Regions from separate parts of the Thalassotalea coralli genome, predicted to be linked through region 2. Evidence: riboswitches for the same ligand, from Rfam matches in the RefSeq annotation. Region 2 holds a riboswitch; each other region holds the start of a gene.
The links. A riboswitch is a leader RNA that binds a small molecule or an ion and turns the genes downstream of it on or off. The one in region 2 is predicted to bind cobalamin.
Positions count from the first base shown of each region.

Region 1: linked by a shared signal. The riboswitch ahead of ACOB80_RS18175 (ABC transporter ATP-binding protein) and the one ahead of ACOB80_RS03320 (cobaltochelatase subunit CobN) in region 2 are both predicted to bind cobalamin.
Region 3: linked by a shared signal. The riboswitch ahead of ACOB80_RS18220 (TonB-dependent receptor domain-containing protein) and the one ahead of ACOB80_RS03320 (cobaltochelatase subunit CobN) in region 2 are both predicted to bind cobalamin.

Region 1 covers NZ_JBVVBK010000007.1:332,594-337,150, reverse strand. Annotated here, with positions in the region: gene cobT (nicotinate-nucleotide--dimethylbenzimidazole phosphoribosyltransferase) at 1-14, opposite strand, end outside; gene ACOB80_RS18180 (FecCD family ABC transporter permease) at 17-1,006, opposite strand; gene ACOB80_RS18175 (ABC transporter ATP-binding protein) at 1,003-1,782, opposite strand; cobalamin riboswitch at 1,867-2,051, opposite strand; gene ACOB80_RS18170 (hypothetical protein) at 2,195-2,590, opposite strand; gene ACOB80_RS18165 (hypothetical protein) at 2,763-3,179, opposite strand; gene ACOB80_RS18160 (M20 family metallopeptidase) at 3,331-4,512, opposite strand.
Region 2 covers NZ_JBVVBK010000001.1:730,836-735,392, reverse strand. Annotated here, with positions in the region: gene ACOB80_RS03320 (cobaltochelatase subunit CobN) at 1-1,864, opposite strand, end outside; cobalamin riboswitch at 1,980-2,124, opposite strand; gene ACOB80_RS03315 (DUF2256 domain-containing protein) at 2,222-2,365, opposite strand; gene ACOB80_RS03310 (cryptochrome/deoxyribodipyrimidine photo-lyase family protein) at 2,365-3,816, opposite strand; gene ACOB80_RS03305 (DASH family cryptochrome) at 3,818-4,557, opposite strand, start outside.
Region 3 covers NZ_JBVVBK010000007.1:341,967-346,523, reverse strand. Annotated here, with positions in the region: gene ACOB80_RS18225 (PhoH family protein) at 1-880, opposite strand, end outside; gene ACOB80_RS18220 (TonB-dependent receptor domain-containing protein) at 1,164-3,026, opposite strand; cobalamin riboswitch at 3,060-3,195, opposite strand; gene ACOB80_RS18215 (cobalamin-binding protein) at 3,213-4,079, opposite strand; gene cobO (cob(I)yrinic acid a,c-diamide adenosyltransferase) at 4,109-4,557, opposite strand, start outside.

The DNA.
Region 1 (4,557 bases), on a different contig from region 2:
TCGATGGTAAACATGACTACATCCTACGCATTAAGAAAAGAAAGAAGATACTGCCGATGACCGAAGTGATAACGCCGATAGGAATTTCTTGCCCAGCAACGATGGTACGTGCAATAACATCAACCCATATCAAGAAGCAGCCACCAATAAAGCCAGCACTTAGCAGCAACTTCGCCGTGGTAATACCAAAAAACGGTCTTACGATGTGCGGGATCATCAAGCCAACAAAAGCAATGCCACCACAATAAGAAACGATAACAGCAGTCATGGCCGCACAAGCAACAAGCGCCACAATGCGCACTAACGCAACATTAACGCCTAGCGTTCTTGCACTTTCGTCAGAGAGTAATAGCGCATCTAATTGACGTGAAAAGACTAAGGCGAGTAAACAGCAGCATAAAATCACAGGAACAACCACAGACAGCGCCATATAATCTGCTCGAGCAACTGAGCCCATCAGCCAGAAAATGACGCGATTTGCCGCAAATGCCTCACCAAAATATAAGATAAAGCTGGTAAATGCGCTCAACATAAAAGAAACAGCAACGCCGGCAAGCAATAAATGCTCTATTCGGCGCCAGCTGTTATGCATCAACACTAAAACAACGATAAAGACCGCAAATAGCGCACCTAAAAATGCGGCAACAGGAACTGAAAACACCTGCCAAGGTGGCGGCAATAAGCTTGCTAAAGTAGCACCTAGACCTGCGCCAGAAACGATACCGAATAAGTAAGGGTCAGCAAGTGGATTTCGAGTGACATTTTGCATCAAGGCGCCCGCTGCTGCTAAAGCAAACCCAGCAAAGAAACCCATAATGACTCGAGGCAATCTAATGTCGACTAAGATGGTCTCGTAAATGGGACGTTGGCACTCATCGGTTAAACACTGCCAAACATTTTTAAAACCTAGTTCTGCCGTACCGAAGCCCATCGCTAACAACATAGAAGTAATGGTGATGGCCAGTAATAGCAATGATGATTGCCAAAAAGATAATCGTTTGATCATGGCTGAACTCCGGCAAAGGAAACACGTAACTTATGCGTAATCGGATGTTCATCCACTAAGCAATCTAAGTGGAACACTTCTTTGATAAGTGCTTCTGTTAAGACTTGTTCAGGTTCCGCGAAAGCAAGTGCTCGGCCCTGATGAATCAACAATAAGCGATCGCAATACTGCGCTGCTAAATTAAGATCGTGAATTGTCATCACCACGGATAAACCGAGTTCTTTCACGAATGACAATATCTGATGTTGATAATAGATATCTAAATGATTAGTAGGTTCGTCCATAATCAACAACTTAGGTTGTTGAACGAGGGCTCGAGCAATCATACAGCGCTGTTGCTCACCACCAGATAAGGTACTAAACACTTGCTCTCGTTTATCGAGTAAATCTACTTTGATTAACGCATCGGTCACCGACTTTCTGTCTTGGTCGGTATCTCGCTCAAAATAAGACTTGTGAGGAATAAGCCCCATGGCAACAATATCGTTTACAGACAAGGCAAAAATAGCATCGTATTGCTGGCCTACAACTGCCACTTTCTGAGCAACTTCTTTGCGGCTAAGTAAGTTAAGCGGCATATCGTCTAACGTAACATTGCCCGAATCAACAGTATTTTCTTGGTATAAACATTTAAGTAGCGAAGTTTTGCCTGCGCCATTAGGACCAACAATACCAACAACTTCACCGCAATTCGCAGCAAAGCTAACGCCATCAACAATAACCTTATTGTCGACCTGCCAGGTAATGTTATCTGCTTGTAATCGTTGACTCGCCATAATCCACTAAAAACATCTATTCAGTGCAGGCGAACAGAAAGGCTAGACGAAAATCATCTAGTACTTACCGAGTAACCCGCACGGTGTGTAAAAAATTTCATGGCAGGTCTCCTGACTTATAGGGGTAACCCAAGCTTCCCCTTCCCAGTCAAAAACCAGTGGATGAAAACTCAGCCCTACTTACAGTTGCGGGAACAGTTGTGGACTTACACCACATTCCCTTTTAAGCGGATTTATTTAGAAAAATGAACATTAAGATCACTTAAACAAATCTGCACCATAAAAAGCGGCGACACTCTAGCACAGAAAACAAGCTTTTACCAAGAATTAGAAGTATAGACGTCCAAAACGGCAAATTTATAATGTATACCAACTTGAGTGGGTAAATTTGAAAATAAGATGGATAAGATAACTACCAAGGACCGATCATGTAATCTAAGGTAGATAAAAACAAACTCCAACAAAATGCAGGAAGAGCACTCACCAATATGTACCAGTATCGAGCGGGACTCTTGGTTATTTGATTAACGATTTGAGCTAAAATAAAAGATAAGAAAGCAATCAGCAGAAAACCACCGATAAGCCCATAGAAAAAAAATGATGTAGTACCAGAGTTAAAGGCACTTTCAACAGTGACAGAACCATTAACCGAGTATGGGCCAAAATACCCAAACAATGGCACTGGGTAACGAAAAAACAGCATAAACGCTATTGACGTAATCCAGTTAAATAGTATTGCTGCAAGCAACACCCACCTGTTAAACGTGATACTCGCGGATTGCGCTGAGTTATCCGTGTGAATATCCATTATTTCGCTTACTCCTTAGTCCATCAAGCTACATATCAAAACAGTAACTGTATTACAAATCAAGCACTTCTCCACACTGGTTCACATAAAAAAAGCCAACCGGTTAAGGTTGGCTAGGACAAGAAATGTTGCGAGCATTTTCTTTAATTCAATAAAACACGTTTAGCTGATGTTACTTAACGATGACCTCGTTACCGTTAACTACGTAAACGTTATTTCCCTCAGTTACACCAGTACACTGTTGATTAGGACCAGAACACCAAGCATCAACTACCTTCAGTTCACCTTTAACTTCAACAATATAGCGCCAGCCATAAACAGTTTGTTGCTTTTTGGCTGCTTGACGTTTTGCACCAATTAATCCACCGACAACCTTGGCAGCATCGTTACCGCTACCAGAGCCAAAAGCTGAACCTATGCCAACACCAACGGCTGCACCTAATAATGGCTTACCATCTTTACCCGCTTTTGTCGTAATAACTTCAGCTTTTTTAATGACGCCCTCTTCAACGGTAGACTGAGCGAATGTTGCAAAACTTAAACCCATCATAGCAACGGCAGAAATTAGGGTGACTAAATACTTTTTCATTTCGGCTTCCTGTTTCGATTCAATGACAACAGTATAGGTGTTACATTCCTGTTTCATTGTTAACAATTGTTAACTGAGTGAAGCAATTTGTAGCTGCTTTTTTAACCAAGCAGCTACTAGAGGTAAAATTGATAGGTTGCTTTAAGGAAAACTAAGCGACATTTTCTATGTCTTCTGACGATTGCTGAGGCTCTAATTGATTCTGTTCACCATTTAGAGCATTTAAAATTTTACTCACTAATACAACGCGCCCTGCTAAACTTTCCTTACAAGCTCGCTCATTAACGGTATGGTCGCCATCGCCAAATGGCCCAAAACCATCTAGAGTTGCTAAACCCGCGCCTGAAGCAACATTGGCATCACTTACCCCACCTCGGCGCTCTAATTTAAACGGATACCCTGTTATTTTCTCTAGGCGCTGAATAAGTGCCACTTGGTTATCACTGGTTTCCATCACATCGCGTTGCAATCCACCGGATAGTTTTACAGATACACCTTTTACCTTAGGTGCATTAGCAATTTCTTCAATTGCATCTAAGACACGACGCTTTTCGTCACTATCGGTAAAGCGGGCTTCTACTTTTATTTTTGCGCTAGGCGAAATCGTATTAGCACCTATGCCACCCGACATTTTCCCAGCATTAACGGTGGTGCCACGGGAAAGTTTAGTTAAACTCGATAAAGCGATAATCATGTGAGCCGCGGCTAAGTTTGCGTCAGCACCATCAGAAAAATGATTACCTGCATGTGCGGCCTTACCTTCAAGCTCTATATCAAAAGTAGCAACACCTTTTCTTGCAATCACCACGTTGTCTTCAGGACCAGCTGCTTCAAATACTAAGCAAATATCGTAATCTTGAGCGATGGACGCTGTGACGTGTTTGCTATCATCACTGCCGGTTTCTTCATCGCTCACCATCAGCACGTCGATATTGCTCACTTGCCCGTGTTCAGCTAGAACATTTCTTAATGCTAACAAGGCAACGTAATTTCCACCTTTCATGTCACACACGCCAGGTCCATATATCCACTTTTCATCTTGTGAGAACCCTTCAAAAGTATTCGGTGGAAATACGGTATCGAAATGACCTAACAACAGCACTTTAACCCCTGCTGTTTTCGGGCTGACATACAAATGATGATTGCCAATGTTTTCACGTGCAAAAACACGGTCTTGAAAGCCAAGCTCAGACATCCATTGCCCATAAAGCGCCGCAACTTCATCTACACCTGCTTTATTTTTCGTGTAAGAGTTAATGTTAATCAAGGCGGCTAATTCCTGATAATCCACCTTTAATGCTTTCTGCTCTGTGTTTGCCGTTTCTATTGCCACTTCTATATCTCCGTTATACACATGACCCGTATTAGTTCGATTTCA
Region 2 (4,557 bases):
GCAACAATATTTCGTTATTGAACGTCATGACTTTACCAGGTGCTTTACCCCAACCTCCTAGACCTTCAATCCCTGTTTTCTTTATCGCGGCAATAATCGACGGCGCTTCTTCTAAGCAAGCATTATCAAGCTCTTTTTCTATTATGCCGTGGTAACAATGTTCCAGCTTTTCTAATAAAGCTAATGCTCTTTCTCTCCCTTGATGGTCAACACCTTCAAGTAAGTGATGCATCTCTTCAACAGTGTGATGCAGCGCTTCTTCAGCCATATCAAATTGCTTAGCTTCGATTGCTGCCGTTAACTGCTGATGCAATAAACCAAAAGGGCCGTGCTCCATTTCATGCTTGACCGTATCAGGTAAAGCTTCAAACCATGATTGGTAATCAGTAGCAGACATGGTTTCTATAGTGTTACTCATGGACGCTAACGCTGCAGAATCTCTTGGTAGATTAACGCCCTGTGCTTGCATCAGGTCTAAGAGTTCTTCTTGAGAATTAGGCAGCTTTCCTGTGTTGTAACCTTCAGCCTTCAACTTATTTAAAATTTGCCAAATCGACGCAGGTACGTCTAAGTTATCAGCGCCAATGTTATGTCTGCCCGGAGGGTGGTTGTAATAAACAATAGCAACACGCTTATCTTTATTTTCCTTAACTTTTAACTTATGCCAGTTGTTAATGCGTGTTAACACAGAGTTGATGCCACTCTGTTCAGCGATAACGCCTTGTACTTTTATTCCCGTGCTTTGATCGATAAAAGGTTTCCCTAAAGTAGCGACAACTAATGGTTGGCTAGCTCCTTGAAGTTCAGGCATGGCGATTTGGTAGTACACCTTATCTTGCGCTAAACCGTCTGATGAAAGTTGTCGTTCAATTGAACTGCGATCGCGCACTTTAATCGCTTTAATTACCGGAACATTTAGTTGCTGTAGAAATTCAGTGGTTTGTTCGCGCCCTTCACCGCCACCAATAACAAAATCTTGTAGCATAACCACCGCTGCTAATTTGTCTTTTAAAGGCAATAAAGCTTTAGCTGCTAATACGCCCGCTTCGCCCCAATAAGCTAATGCGGCGAGACAATGCGCGTTAAATTTATCTTTTGCTTGCAGACAAACTTGACGTAATAACTTAGCATCCGCGGGTCTTCCGCCGCCTGCATGATCGATAATGGCAATAATAGGCTCATTCACAGTCAATTTGTTTAAGTTTGTCTTCGGTAATTGATGATGAAATTCATCGTTAAAGTACCAACGAAGTTGTGGCGTCGGAAACGGGGGTTTTACGTCAGTACCATGTCCCATCTGTTCAAACATCCAAGCAAACAATTGCGCTGTGTTTTCAGCGCCAGCAGCATGCCAATAGGCTCTAGCCATCAACCATTCAGACTGCGCTGGATTGGCGTTAAGTTGGTCTTGTAAATCTTGTTGAAATGACTCGCCAGGCAAGGCTTTAGCGAGGGCTTTAAGTTGCTGTGAATTATCAAAAATTGTCTTTCGATTAAACTGGCTAAGCGCCACTAAACGGTGGTCACTGCTCATGATAAGTCGTTGTTGATTGTCGTTAACCAGCAGAGGTCTTAGGTTAGCGACACTTGCACCATAAAGGCCAAAGCCTAAAACCGCTTGGCTATTTTCGATGAGTGTTGCTCGTTGCTTGGGCGTTAGTGCCCATAATTGTGTATCTGTACGTGCGGTGATTTTAAGGTGACTGAATTTCGGGTTTGCCAAATAAAATAAACGAGCAGCTTCGGCAATGGTCTCGGCATTACGTTGAGAGGTTAGAATGAGTAAATCACTTTTACTTTGGGTTGCCCAAACAAAGTGTGAACTGCTCAGTAGCAGAAAAACAAAAAGAAAATAATTGCGCATGATTTCTCGCCAACGTCTTATAAAGCAATTGCGAGAACATAGACAAGAAGCTCTGAACAGCTAAGAAACCTGTGTCAAAAAACCACCTTGAAACTATATCGAGTATTCTCGCCCGAAAAGTAGTGTTTCTATGACATGTATCTGGCTCGTGTTGTTAAAACACTTACAGTTGCGAGTACAGCTCCGGAATTTAAATAAATAACTGACGATAGATATTCAGCACCGGATTCCATGGCGTTATCAATAAGCAATTGCTTTTTCAAACACATAGAAAACGCGAACTTTTTACAGGGAAAGGTTCGCAAAGTCAATTAATTGCTCAAAAATACAACTTTTATATTGTATTAAATGACGAAGTTATATTTGAACTTTCATTCGGCTGCGTCGGCAACGTTCTGAGCAGTATTTAACTGCGTTCCATTTGCGTTGCCACTTTTTTCTCCATCGAAACGGTCGTTTACAAACGACACAAACTTTAGTTGGTAAATCAAATTTCTTCATTACTGTCTTACGTGGCGACTTAATATTCGTTGCTTTTCTTGCACTACCTCTGGATTGTTTTTCCATGACCAAAGCAGCTGCTGGGCTTTCTTATAACTCTCTTCGAGATCAACGATTGGTGAAGGATAATCAACTCCTAGCTCAATGGCATACATTGCTTGTTCCATTACTGTGAGTTTCCAAGGCTGATGCACAAGAGTTTCTGGGATTTCGCTCAATTCTGGTAGCCAACGTTTAACAAAATAGCCATCGGGGTCTTTCTCCAGTCCTTGTTTTACTGGGTTATAGATTCTTATGGTATTAATTCCAGTTACACCCGCTTGCATTTGAAATTGGCTGTAATGTATACCCGGTTCAAAGTCTAAAAAAACACTTGCTAGATGTTTTACCCCAAGGCGCCAATCAACTTCTAAGTGATGACACAAAAAGCTGACTAGCATAGCCCTCATTCTAAAGTTAATATAGCCAGTTACGAGCAGACAGCGCATACATGCGTCAACCATTGGAATACCAGTTTTGCCTGATTTCCATGCAGCTAAACGAACGACAGATAGCTCTCCTGCCATTCTAGGCATGTGTTCATAGCCTTTATTAACGGCTCGAAACTCCATATCACTCTCACTTTCAAACTTTTGAATGAAGTGACAATGCCAATGAAGTCTTGAACTAAATGCAACCAAGCTACGTCGCCATCCTGGCTTTTTCCAATGAGACAAAAGGCTTTGATAAACTTGCCTTAGGCTAATATTACCCCAAGCAAGATAAGCACTCAGTCTTGAGCAATATACTTGGCTTTGTTCCGGTGAAGATAAGTTAAACGCATAGTTTTTACCACGTGTTGAAAAAAATGACTCTAATACCTGCCATGCCTCATTCTCCCCTCCTTGCTGCCAGTTAGTCTCACCAATATTAAAGTAAGCTAATAATTGAGCCGTCGATGCAACATCGCTTTCATCAGTTGTCATCCAATTCACAGTATTTGGGTCAACATTTTCAACGTTAGCTCTCATCACGTCGCTCCAGTGCTTGTCCCAACCAATTCTATTTGGTTTACCTCGAATAACAGCAGCATAATTAGCCTCGTGCCAGTGAACTTCATTGTTGTAACACCATGTCATAACGTCTTTATCACGCTGAAAGGTATTACTTAAGCCTACTTCTTGATGTGAAAATAAATAGCGAATGTCGAATTTTTCGTGGAGACTTGACAACAGCGCTAACATATCCTCATTCGCGCACAATAAAGAGCGACTAGGCAATCGACTCTGAATGTCTAAAAGTGATTGTGCGACGAATTGCCAATGCCTTTTACTATAGTGAGTGTCTTGTAATAGCATCGGTTCGAAGTTGTATATCAACAAAACGGGTAAGCCAGTGGATGAAGCCCACTTCAAAGGTAGGTGATCAGTCAAGCGTAAATCTCGCTTTAACCATACAATCGCGATCGACATACTAAACGGCCTTAGTTACCGGCCAATCGACTAAGTCTACCGAATCTAAAGGTTGATTATCTGACTCTCCTTGCCACTTTTTAATGAAGAAACCTTCGGGGTCATAAATGTTGGTTTGTTTCTCCAAATTAAAATGTCGCCCTCCTCTTGGGTCAGCCCCCACGCCAGCAATGTATTGCCAATTGCCCCAATTAGCGGCGACATCGTAATCAATTAATTGCTGCTGAAAATATGCAGCACCGTAACGCCAATCTAGACCGAGTTCATTGACAAAACAACTTGCTACTATTTGCCTACCGCGATTTGACATATAACCAGTTTCGTTTAATTGCTTCATACATGCATTGACCAAAGCAAATGGGGTATTTCCAGCTTGCCACTTTCTCAGGCGCTCTGGATAAAAGCTGGTTAACGGCGATTTTTTATCTTGCCCCCCGAAGGTAAATAGCGTTTTGCCTTGCTTGAGTGAAAGCCATTGAAAATACTCGCGCCACAACAATTCAAATTTAATCCAATAGGTTGAGTCATTTGCGACCGTATTGGCTTCATAGTCGTCAACCGCTCGCCACACTTGAGAAGGCGATAAACAGCCATGTGCAAGATATTGACTAAATTTCGTTGAACTACTCCATTCATCTAACGCGTTTCTGGTTTCTTTATAAGTGCTCGGAGATTTAGAGGAAAAGTAAACATTGATGTGTTCATTAGCTTGTTTGTGGCCACCACGAAAGTAAGAAAACT
Region 3 (4,557 bases), on a different contig from region 2:
CAACTAGCTCTAGTGCTGAAGCAAGAGCTAATAAGGTTTTACCACAACCTGCAGGACCAGTAAGAATAACCAGGTCAATGTTAGGGTCTAACAAAGCATCCATTGCCATACCTTGATAGATATTTTTTGGGTGAATTCCCCAAGCTTGTTTTGCCATTAAGCGTTCACGGCTAATATCGGCAATTGCGAGCTTTTCATCATCAAAGCCAACCACTTTTCCGGCAAAATGCTCCCCTTCATCGAGCAGGTATTCGTTAACAAAGGCTGTTGGCAAGATGCTTTTATCAATGTAATGAGTCGTATTGCGGCCTTCCGTTTCGCTTTCGCACTCTTTAACTTGCTCCCAAAAGTCACCATCAAATTTATGGTAGCCCTTGGTTAAGAACTGAATGTCATCGATGAGTTGGTCAGTTCTGTAATCTTCAACATGATGCAAACCCGCGCCTTTTGCCTTGAGGCGCATATTAATATCTTTGGTGACTAACACCACTTTGCGATTTTTTCGAAAAGCTTGAATATGGAGCGCAGTATTGATTATTCGATTATCATTTTCGTTAAAAGACAACTTTCCAGTAGTTTGCTCTAAGGTATAATCATTAAAAATGGACAAACAGCCAGTACCATTACTATCTTCTCGCGCAGGGATCGGAACACCAGCAAGCACCTCTTCTGGTGAAGCATTAGCAAGTGCATCTTCTAACGCACGAATAGCAACACGTGCATCACGGCTAACATCTTTACGACGATCTTTTATTGAATCTAGTTCTTCTAATACCGTCATTGGGACGACGACATCGTGTTCCTGAAAGGATAAAAAGGCGAAAGGTTCGTGAAGTAAAATATTGGTGTCTAAGATATAAATCGTTTTCTCTTCAGTCATATACACAAATTCCCTCAACATTGAAAAACCTGCGTTAATCAACTCGGCAATCCGCTACCTAAGCAAGCTGTCAAATTGATCAACAATTGCGATTGATATTTGACCCTCCTCACGTCACTAAATGAATGAAGCAATTCCACTTTGACAGTTATTTTCATCACTTGCAAGCGAGATTTACAACAATTTACAACTGTTTTATTTCACTTTTTGAGAAGCATAAAAAAGGCCATTGAGCAAACCCAATAGCCTTTTTATTTTTAAGTTATTTGTTACTAGACTTATTTTAGTTCTGGTAACTAATACCGAAGTACACTACGCGACCTTGCGAGTAGTAGCCGCTTGTCGTGTTGTAATCTTCATTGAAGGCATTATTTACTTTCGCTTCTAATTTAATCGCCTCAGTAACTGGGTAGCTAACACCTAAATTAACTAACTGATAGCTATCTAATTCTACTGTACCTACACCCCACACAGAATCGTAACGCTTACCTTTGTATTGCCACTCTAGGTAAACATCAGCATTGGCCACTTCTGCATTGAACTGGTAACTGTAAAATTCCTTCGCACGACGGATAAGTTGCGCAATTTCACCCGGCTTTGCACCTTGGTCTTCTGCTTCAACATAGCTCGCATTAAACTGGTGAACACCGCCAAAACCACGGTAGTTTAAGCCAAGTTCCGCACCTTTAATTTCCACATTAGCAACATTTATTGGCGTAGTGTTTCCATCGCTATCTTTGCCTGTCCACTCGATAAGATTTTCGATATCCGTTTGATAAAGGTTAAAATCAACGCGCAACTCGTCAAGCTGACTAGTCAAGGTAAACTCATAGTTTTCTGAAGTCTCAGAAACTAAATTTTCATTACCAATCGAACCCCATTGTGGTGGGTAGTAAAGGTCATTAAAGGTTGGTGCTTTAAAACCTGTTCCTGTTGAAAAAACCATGCGCGTGTTATCAGTTAACTGATAAGCGACACTTGCGTTGTACGATGTTTCTGAATCAACACCATGTACATCATCATAACGAAGAGCTAATTCATAAGTGAATTTGTCTTTGTTGTACATGGTGTGACCAAAAATACCGTAGATATCACGTTGTTTTTCTTTGTATTCGTTCGTACCTTTTAGCTGTTCATCGATGTAATCAACACCAAAGCTCGCTTGCCAATCAGATGAAAAAACTGTGCTGTTTACCCATGAGACTTGATCACGTCGAGTATCATAAACATCTCCTGTTGGCGTGACTTTACCTTCGTCATTTCTAAATCCTTCATTTGAAGTACGGCTTTGACCAACTGAAAACTCAGAAACATTGTCGTAGTTACCAAGCATAGAATCAATTTTTGCACCTAAATGCCAAACATGGTTACTAACTTCTGTTTCATTCGCACCCCAGCCGCTATCGTATTCTGTATCGCCCGTATCAACTTGTACTAACCAGTTAACAGAAAAGCTATCCGTAACTTGTTGCTCGCCATTAACTGCAATAGAGTCGTAACTGAAACCATCTTCATCAGTTTCGTCGCCCTCGCGAACGTCAAAGCCATCACTTTCTTCATGGTTAACACTAATACTGGTAAAGCCATTGCCGTGCTCGATACCAACACCTGCACTGAACTTTTGGTAACTTTCACTACCAAATGTAGCGCTGGCAAAGTGCTCACCACCTTCAAGCTTACGCGTAAAGATTTGAATAACGCCACCGATAGCGTCTGAGCCCCAAAGTGCCGCGCGTGGACCTTTAACAATTTCAATACGGTCAATTAATTCAGGTGCAATTTCATTTAAATTTGCTGTACCAAGTGTTGCCGAGCCAACACGTACACCATTCACCAAAATTAAAGTATGCGCTGAGTCATTACCACGAATATAAACTGATGAGTTTTGACCTCTATCACCGTTTTTAGAAATATCAACGCCTGAAACAGTCGCTAACACGTCCAAAACAGATTTCGCTTGAATTAGCTCAATTTGTTCACGAGTAATAATCACTTCTGACGCTAATACATCTTCCGCTTTCGTTGCGAAGCGGTTTGCTGTTACCGAGATGTATTCATCTGCGTCAGTTGCTTGAGTAGTGTCGTTTGCTAATACCGGGGTTGTTAATGCCGTCAATACCGATGCGGCAATTATAGTTTTTTTCATATGCTCCTCGCCATCAAAGCCGCCCGCTTTGATAAGAAAGTTAGGTATTGAACCGGTCTCCGGACTGATGGTTTATCTAAACCAATTACCGTTGCGGGGGCAGTGTAGGAATTTCACCTACTTCCCTTTTTGCTCAATCTAGTCGAGCGCTCAATACGTAGTGTTTACGCCAGTTTTACTGGCAGGTTATTTGGCTCGCTGGCGAATCTCGTCAATTTGCTGACAAAGTAACGTTAATTCGTCTAACGAACGTATGGTCATCCGATGCATCTTGTCAGCATTCGGATGTAAAAATGCATTGTTTTTTACCGCTGGAATAGTCTTCCATTGTTGCCAGTTAATACTATCTGGCATGCTATTGCTGTGAGCGCTTGGCTGAATAATAATGTCAGGCGACGCTAACACCACATCTTCAACATTGATTTGCGGATAATCCGTTTTACTATCAATAAATGCGTTATTTACCTGACACAAATCCAGTTGCTGCTGCGGCCAAGCTTTTTTAGCAATGGTAGTTAACGGTCGCGGCCAAAGCTCATAAAATACAGAAATGGGCGCTTTATCTTGATATTGTGCTCGTAGCGCTTGCAAACCAGCCAAGTATCTTTGCGCAACTTGCTTGGCTGCTTCGTTTTTACCCGTTAGCTCACCAAGAAAAATAAGCTCCTCCGCCACTTCTTCGAGAGTTGTTGGCTTAGATTGCACTATGGGAATGCCAAAGCTTTTTAGGCGCTCAATATCATCGCTTGGACTGCCAGATTTCCACGCAATAATCAGATCTGGATCCGACGCTAATATTTGCTCTATGTTCAATCGTGCGTAGTTGCCAACTCGAGGAATTTCTTTAGCAGCTTCAGGGAAGTCGGCATGCTCAGTCGTACCAATAATTAAATCACCAGCGCCTATCGCATAAAGGTTTTCAACAATATGCGGCGCTAACGCAATAATACGTTTCGCAGGTGCTGTCTCTTTATTTTCACTTTTGTCAGTTGCACCTACTACAATAGAAAATGAAAGTGCAAAGACAAAACACAGGTAATGAAAAAACTTCATAGTCGTTCCTTTTTATCGATTGGCGGTGCTTACCAATCAATGCCTTTTTGTACTTTGATGCCTGAATCAAAAGCGTGCTTCAAAGATTGTACTTCCGATACAGTATCTGCCATTTCCGTTAGACGGCGATGAGCACCTCGACCAGTAACAATGACATGTTGCCCTTCTGGGCGATTAGCAATAGTCTCTAGTACTTCGTCGATATCTAAGTAGTTGTAACTCAACATATAGGTTAATTCGTCCAGTAAAATAGTATTTACCGACGCATCAGCAAGTAACTTTTTCGCTTCCTGCCACACTTTATCTGCAGCCGCCATATCGAGTTCTTTATTTTGTGTTTCCCAAGTAAAACCGGTTTTCATCACATAAAATGGAACACCGTTTTGCTCTAACAAGTTGCGTTCGCCACACTCCCAAGTACCTTTGATAAACTGGCATACAGCCGCTTTCAAACCATGGCCAACAGAGCGCGTTACCA